2 regions of the Priestia sp. RMT2NF4 genome follow, and region 1 is predicted to be linked to the other one. Evidence: riboswitches for the same ligand, from Rfam matches in the RefSeq annotation. Region 1 holds a riboswitch; the other holds the start of a gene.

Region 1 (3,423 bases):
GCAGTAAATACAAAAGTACTTTTCATTGATGAACGTTCCAAAACTGTGAAAGTTAAGAAGCAAGCTAAAGAACAGGAAATCTGCTATACGTATCTCATTTTAGCCACCGGTTCTAGTCAGCGAAAGCTTGGAGTACCCGGTGAGCAGCAAATGATTGACCGAGGAGAAGTATATTCAGCTTCAGCAGACGGCGAACGCTTAAAAGGTAAAACAGTTGCTATTATTGGTGGAGGAGACCGCGCTTTTGAAGGAGCACATCTTTTATCATCAAAAGCAAGAGAAGTATATCTTATTCACCGTTCTACGCGTTTTAAAGCAAGAGAGCAGTATGTTGAAAGAGTTATTTCTAACCCTTGTATTAAAGTCATGACTGATACCGAGGTGACAGCAATCCATGGGGATCGTCATGTTACATCCATTGATTTAGAGTGTAAGAACAAAGAGTATAAGAGCAAGAACTTGTTAGTAGATGCGGTCCTAATCAGGCTGGGCGTAGCACCTAACGTTGATCTTATTAAAGGCAAAGTAGCTACGGCACAAAATGGGCTTATTGTCACCGACGATGTCCATCAAAGCAGTAATCCATTTATTTATGCAGTCGGAGATGCGTGTACGACTCCTTTGTTTTCAAGTATCAGCTCCTCAGCTGGCCAAGGAACAATTGTAGCCAAGCACATATCAAATCTGTTAAACGAGGCTTAACAAATTAAAAAGCATCTATCAGCTTGATAGATGCTTTTTTACGTACTGTAATAAAAAAAACACAAGAGAACAATATTTATAGGCAGACAAATTATTAGGAAAAAAGGGATGTACTTTTGAGGAGCAATACTTATTTTTTTAATTAGAATATACTCAGTGGTCGCATTAAAAAGAAACATGATCGAAGATAATATTACATAAGATCCTACGTCTTTCTGAAATGAACGAGTAAAAAGAGGTGAGAAAAGCAATAAAAAGGTAGCGATTTGAAAAGAACCTCTAGAAAATAGGTAATGTTTTTTAGCAATGTAGTTCAAGTTATCCCTCCTTATATGTGTTATTTTACCAAATTAAAAAATAGAAATGAAGCGTATAAAGATATTTGATTGTAAAGCTGATAAAGAAGTAAATAAAATCTATTAACGTATTAACCAAGAATATAGACCATAGAAAATTAGCTTATCTGTTATATACACTAGCGATAAGCTAATTTTCCAACATTTCTATCATGCCTGAATGGGTTTCTTAAGCGTCCAAATTTGATAAAGCATGTATAGTGACTGGTAAATAGCCAGATATGTTAGTAATACCCAGCCGTTCATTAAGTACGGATAAATGGCTTGCGGTACAAAAGGGCTCGTTAAGTAATCACGGAATTGAACTACCCCCACTTAGCAAGCTTGAAGTGGGGATTCCTAAAATCTCTAAAGATTTAGGAACCCTTCCCGTTCAACGGGGTCGGTTAGCCATACAAATTACGGAAGTGTCCCTTCAGGACAACCACGCATACAGCTCTTTCTATATAAGCAAGCGCGTGAAGAGTCGTTAAAAAAGAACGTTCTTTCTTTAACCTTTAACTTTTTCTTTATTTTTTCATCTGTTTGTTTGATGTACAGTTTATTAAGTTCGGATTGGGCTTTTAGGAGAGCTTGAGATTCGCTTACAATGCTGTTTGCAATGTAATCATTTACGCCAAACTTTTTCTTTACGACTAAATGGATACTTTCCTTATGAAGCTCGCGGTTCCAACGTTTTTGCCGAACGAGCGTTTGAAATACAAATCGTTTGGCACGATTAAATAATTCACTCAACGATGCTATTTCAACTAACGTAAGGTCGTTTATCTCCTTTTTCCAAATACGCTTTGAAAAATACGCTTTCTTCATATTTCCCCCTCCCTCTATCGAACTTATGTTCTTATAATTATTTAATAGTTTATAATAAGAGAGAGGATAATTGCAATTAAAAGTTAAAAAGTAGCAAAAAAAGACCGATTTACCTTTATCTACTCGCTGGGCTATGCTCGTCTCTTTCCCTGAGGTGGAGGCTTTCTCGACTAAAATGAAAAATTCCACAATGCGTGGCCTCATATACAAAGCCACTGATTGTTCATGTTTTTCTTTACCTCCGTATGTGTCAGGAAACCCGGCCGTCATAGTCATAAGACCTTCGACCCGAAGTTTTGCGTCCCAGCTTTTCACCTCGTTTGCCCTTATCTGTACAAGTATCGAATTGTTTCTTTTAGAGAACATAAAAGTCAAAAAAGAAACTTTATAATGAATATCATTTTATATTTTACCATATAAATAGGTATTTTAACTTAAAAAAACACAATGACATTCGACTGGTTTTTTTATTTGATTTAGGTTTTTGAGACTATAGATGAAGTAATTTGCTTAGGGGGCATCAAATGCTGTAATAGCAGGAGGTCAAAGAGGTTTAATTACTAGTAAATAACATAAATTACATTTAATTCTCTTATTGATAAACTTAGCTAGGTATGATTAACTATAAAAGTTAAGTAAAAAAATTGAAATATAGGGCTAAATTATAATTATTTTTATGGTTGAAGCTTCCTATTAAAAAAGATAGTCGAAATAAGGAGGAAACAATCGAAATGGTGCTTAGTATTATTTTAATCTGTTTATTTCTAGTATTTGCTTATGGAGCATGGGAACAGGTTAAACATCAAAAAAATATCGATTCTATTCCGGTGAGGATAAATGTTAATGGCATTCGCGGAAAATCAACAGTTACTAGATTGATAACTGGAATCGTAACAGAAGCTGGATATAAAACTATTGGAAAGACTACGGGAACTTCAGCCAGGATGATTTATTGGTTTACAGATGAAGAGAAGCCAATTGTCAGACGACCTGAAGGGCCGAATATAGGAGAGCAAAGACGCGTCGTAAAAGAGGCAGCAAAACTTGAGACTGAGGCACTAGTCAGTGAATGTATGGCGGTGAATCCCGATTATCAAATTACTTTTCAAGAAAAAATGCTTCAAGCAAATATTGGAGTTATTGTAAATGTATTAGAAGATCATATGGATGTTATGGGACCAACACTGGACGAAGTAGCAGAAGCTTTTCTACCAACGATTCCTTACAAAGGGCATTTAATTACGATCGATGGTCCGTATCTTGAGTATTTTAAAACAGTTGCGGCAAAAAGAAGAACAAAAGTAATTGTGGCAGATAATTCAAGAATTACAGATGAGTTCTTAAGAAAGTTTGATTATATGGTATTTCCAGATAATGCATCGCTTGCATTAGCCGTAGCAGAAGCGTTAGATATCCCAGAAGAAATTGCTTTTAGAGGAATGCTGAATGCTCATCCGGATCCTGGTGCAATGAGAATCACTCAGTTTGGTGATCCTAAAGCGCCTGCATTTTTGGTAAATGGATTTGCTGCAAATGATGCTGCTTCCACATTACG
Region 2 (3,423 bases), on a different contig from region 1:
AAACTCTTAAAAATAAAAGGGACACTGATGTGAAATTCCTTGAAAGATGTATCTCTAAAGATTAGTTTTTTTACAAAATGATTTTTGGTAACAGCAAATAAGTAAGCGCAGCTAATTATTTCAGCTGCGCTTACTTATTTTAAACAAGAGTATCGTTCTCAATTGCTTTTTTTATGATTAATTTTTCCCCTATTGTTTTGATTTCTAGGATGTCGCCACTATGAATGTTTAGATAAATTCTCAGCTTTTTAGGAATGTTTAAGTATTTATCTTTCTTTATCACGCGTGATTGTCCAGTGAAAAAAAGTTTTCCTTCTGTAAGAAATTTATAGCTATGTTTTTTTGCAACGATAGTATCTGGTCCTTTAATAAAGAACTGTAATTGCATATGTTCTTCCAAATTCAAAGATTTCAATACAAAATCAGGAAGTTTTATTCTCCCTGATTTTATTTGAAGTAAAGATAACTCACTTAATTCAGGTTCTATATATCCCTTTAGTAGACCTGGAGATTTATTTTGCTCTCTTTTCTTTTCAAAAATAATGCTCTCGTTAAGGACTTTCGCTTCTATTTCATCATGTAGATCTATATCATGTATTTCACGAAGTATCTTTGGAATTACAATGTAGCCTAAATTATCAATAGTCCTAATTAAGTTCTTATCTTTATTTTCTTCCAAAAGAACCGGTGGGAATTCAACCTGCTTCATGACAATGTAATCTTTATAGTTGAGGAATTGTATTGCAGCAGATGAGTGGATATTGGCATGCTCTAGAAGCTGGGAAGGTACCTTTACTCTCCCCATATTATCAATTATTAAGTAATCTTTGGATGATTCTTTCTCTTCCACTAATAAAATCCTTTCAAATGTACTTTTGTAGACAAAGGATAAATTTACTTATATTCATTTTATATCTTCATGAGTTTACACTTTACCTAAGCTATTAAATTTGATCTTCATAAGCTAAATAACTGAATAAGACCCTATGAATAACAATTTGTGTAAAAAACAGGATAAAAAGTAATAATTTTATCATTATAGCTTATATTACAAATCAATTTGCTTTATAATAGGACAAGTTGTAAAGGAGGAAGATTATAATGAATAATTCAAATCATGACACTACTCTTTCCTATAAATGGCTAGTTTTAGTTGAAGAAGCAATGAATTCTAGCGTTACCAAAGAGGAGTTTAAAGAGTTTTTGAATAGGAAATCCCAGAAATTGAATGATTATAAACAAGACCAAATATGAATAGTGTTGTTTGTGATTAGGGGGTTATTTGTTTTTTGAAGAACTTTTTAAGTTCTTCAATAGTTAATCCCAATTCCTTAGCTTCTGTTATAAGTTTAACCCATTCTTGATCTAATTCTTTTTCTATCAATTGTTGTTTACCATCCATGAAAATTACTTTCAGATATTCAGGGAGCTCAGCTGCCATAGCAATTTAACCTTAGACCTGTAGCTTTGCGTCCTAGTTTTTCAACTAGTTTGCCTTTATCATAATATGTAATTTTATAAATATATTACTATATAATGGATTTAAAATCATGTAAAAATAAGGATTATTATTTATTTTTTTAATTCCTTTGACAAAGATTTTCTTTTTCCAACCTTCGAACTAATTAAATTCTCCTTTAAGATAATATATATTTACCCTTACATTAATCCTGCAGTTGGTTCTATAATGGGCATTCGAAATAAGCCTCTAAAAGGTTTTTTATAGTTTTGAATGTCTAACTATCATTGTGTTAACTAGAAGGAAATCTAATGTACAGTATATAGGTATAATTTCTTTATACGTGTATAAAGATTTATTTTAATAGCTAAATAGATGTTGCATTATTTGATTTTGCTTAAAAGGAAAATATGTACTCAGTAGCAGCTGAAAGGTCTATCCCAACAAAATTTATAAAAAGAAGGTGAACATACAATGATTGTATTACCTATTATGTTTAACAGTTTGGGAATTTCTGCTTTTTACTATTTTATTCTTAAAAAAGAAGCTTAAAATGAATACAATATACATCACTCGTTTACATAATATATATACAAGGGAGTAAGAAAGCACAAAAACCTTTACAGGAAAAGGTTTTTGTGTGGGTTCCTTTAATCGGATATGTAGCTTTATATATATGTCCATTCATCCAAAAATAGCTATTATGGAAAAATGTGCTATTGATTACTTGCGGTTATATTTTGGTACTTTATAATTATCAATCCTATAAAAAGCTTTCTCGTCTGCCAATGCTGAGATAGCTTTTTGTGTTCTTCATCATTATGTGAAATTGATTTTAACTCTACGAGAAGAAGCTGAGAATATTGTTCTTCCATCTCTTTACTGTTTACTTAATCTGTTATATTTTCACAATAATTCACGAACACTTGATACTTGTATAATGTGGATATGGTCAGAATTAACAGCATAACGAACAGGCGTAATCAAAATAAGGGAAGGTAAAATGGCTGAAAATGCAATGCCTTTCATAACAAAAAATGTTCCTTTAGAAAAAGTAAAGCTAAAACCTAAAATCTTTTAGTTGTTTGCGTGTTTTGAAATTATATATTTTGTATGGCATAATTTTCTAGAGAAAAAGGAGTGAAGAGATGCAGAAAATATTAATTATTGAAGATGATTCTAAAATCGCAGAGCACCTCCATTCGTATATAGGAAAGTATGACTTTAATACCACCGTCGTGGAGAATTTTGATGATGTGATGGAAGAGTTTCATAGGCAGAAACCAGATATTGTATTATTAGATATTAACCTTCCTAGCTTTGATGGCTATTACTGGTGCAGGCAAATACGGAAGGAGTCTATATGTCCTGTTATATTTATATCTGCACGAGTAGGAGAGATGGACCAGGTGATGGCACTTGAAAATGGCGGCGATGATTTTATCACAAAGCCTTTTCATCCTGAAATTGTAATGGCAAAAATTCGCAGTCAGCTTCGCCGTGCTTATGGTGAATATGCATCACAGGTACAAGAACGAATTTTAGAGATACAGGGATTAAAGCTGTTCCCAGAAAGATTGGAATTGTCATTTCGTAATAAAACAATCCTGCTTTCAAAAAAAGAAACAGATATAATTGAAAGTTTACTAGAACGATATCCTCGTGTTGCAGGTCGTGAAGACTTGTTAGAAAAACTATGGGATGAACAAGTCTATGTGGATGAGAATACGTTAAATGTAAATATTGCAAGAGTAAGAAAAAAATTTGAGGAAGTTGGACTTTCAGGTTTATTAGAAACAGTTAGAGGTGCTGGATATCGTCTAATCGTTACATGGTGAAGGGTTGGAATGAAATGAAATTATTCTTTAGAGAACATGCTCTTTTAATTGCAGTGCAAATCGTACAATTTTTCGTAGTTCTTTCCATTTATTGGCTTGATGGTTATCGATGTCTTCTTCCAGCCT

The links. Region 1 has a riboswitch for cyclic di-GMP ahead of ACMX9J_RS15975 (hypothetical protein). Riboswitches for the same ligand answer to the same signal wherever they lie in the genome.
Region 2: another riboswitch for cyclic di-GMP. It lies ahead of ACMX9J_RS24550 (anti-repressor SinI family protein); the one in region 1 lies ahead of ACMX9J_RS15975 (hypothetical protein).

The regions. Positions count from the first base shown of each region.
Region 1 is NZ_JBLQZO010000003.1:491,917-495,339, forward strand. Features, by position in the region: gene ACMX9J_RS15970 (NAD(P)/FAD-dependent oxidoreductase) at 1-702, shown strand, start outside; gene ACMX9J_RS15975 (hypothetical protein) at 1,458-1,868, opposite strand; cyclic di-GMP riboswitch class I at 2,119-2,203, opposite strand; gene pgsB (poly-gamma-glutamate synthase PgsB) at 2,600-3,423, shown strand, end outside.
Region 2 is NZ_JBLQZO010000009.1:82,174-85,596, reverse strand. Features, by position in the region: gene ACMX9J_RS24560 (AbrB/MazE/SpoVT family DNA-binding domain-containing protein) at 140-850, opposite strand; gene ACMX9J_RS24555 (anti-repressor SinI family protein) at 1,102-1,254, shown strand; gene ACMX9J_RS24550 (anti-repressor SinI family protein) at 1,271-1,441, opposite strand; cyclic di-GMP riboswitch class I at 1,422-1,506, opposite strand; gene ACMX9J_RS24545 (hypothetical protein) at 2,366-2,488, opposite strand; gene ACMX9J_RS24540 (response regulator transcription factor) at 2,608-3,297, shown strand; gene ACMX9J_RS24535 (sensor histidine kinase) at 3,312-3,423, shown strand, end outside.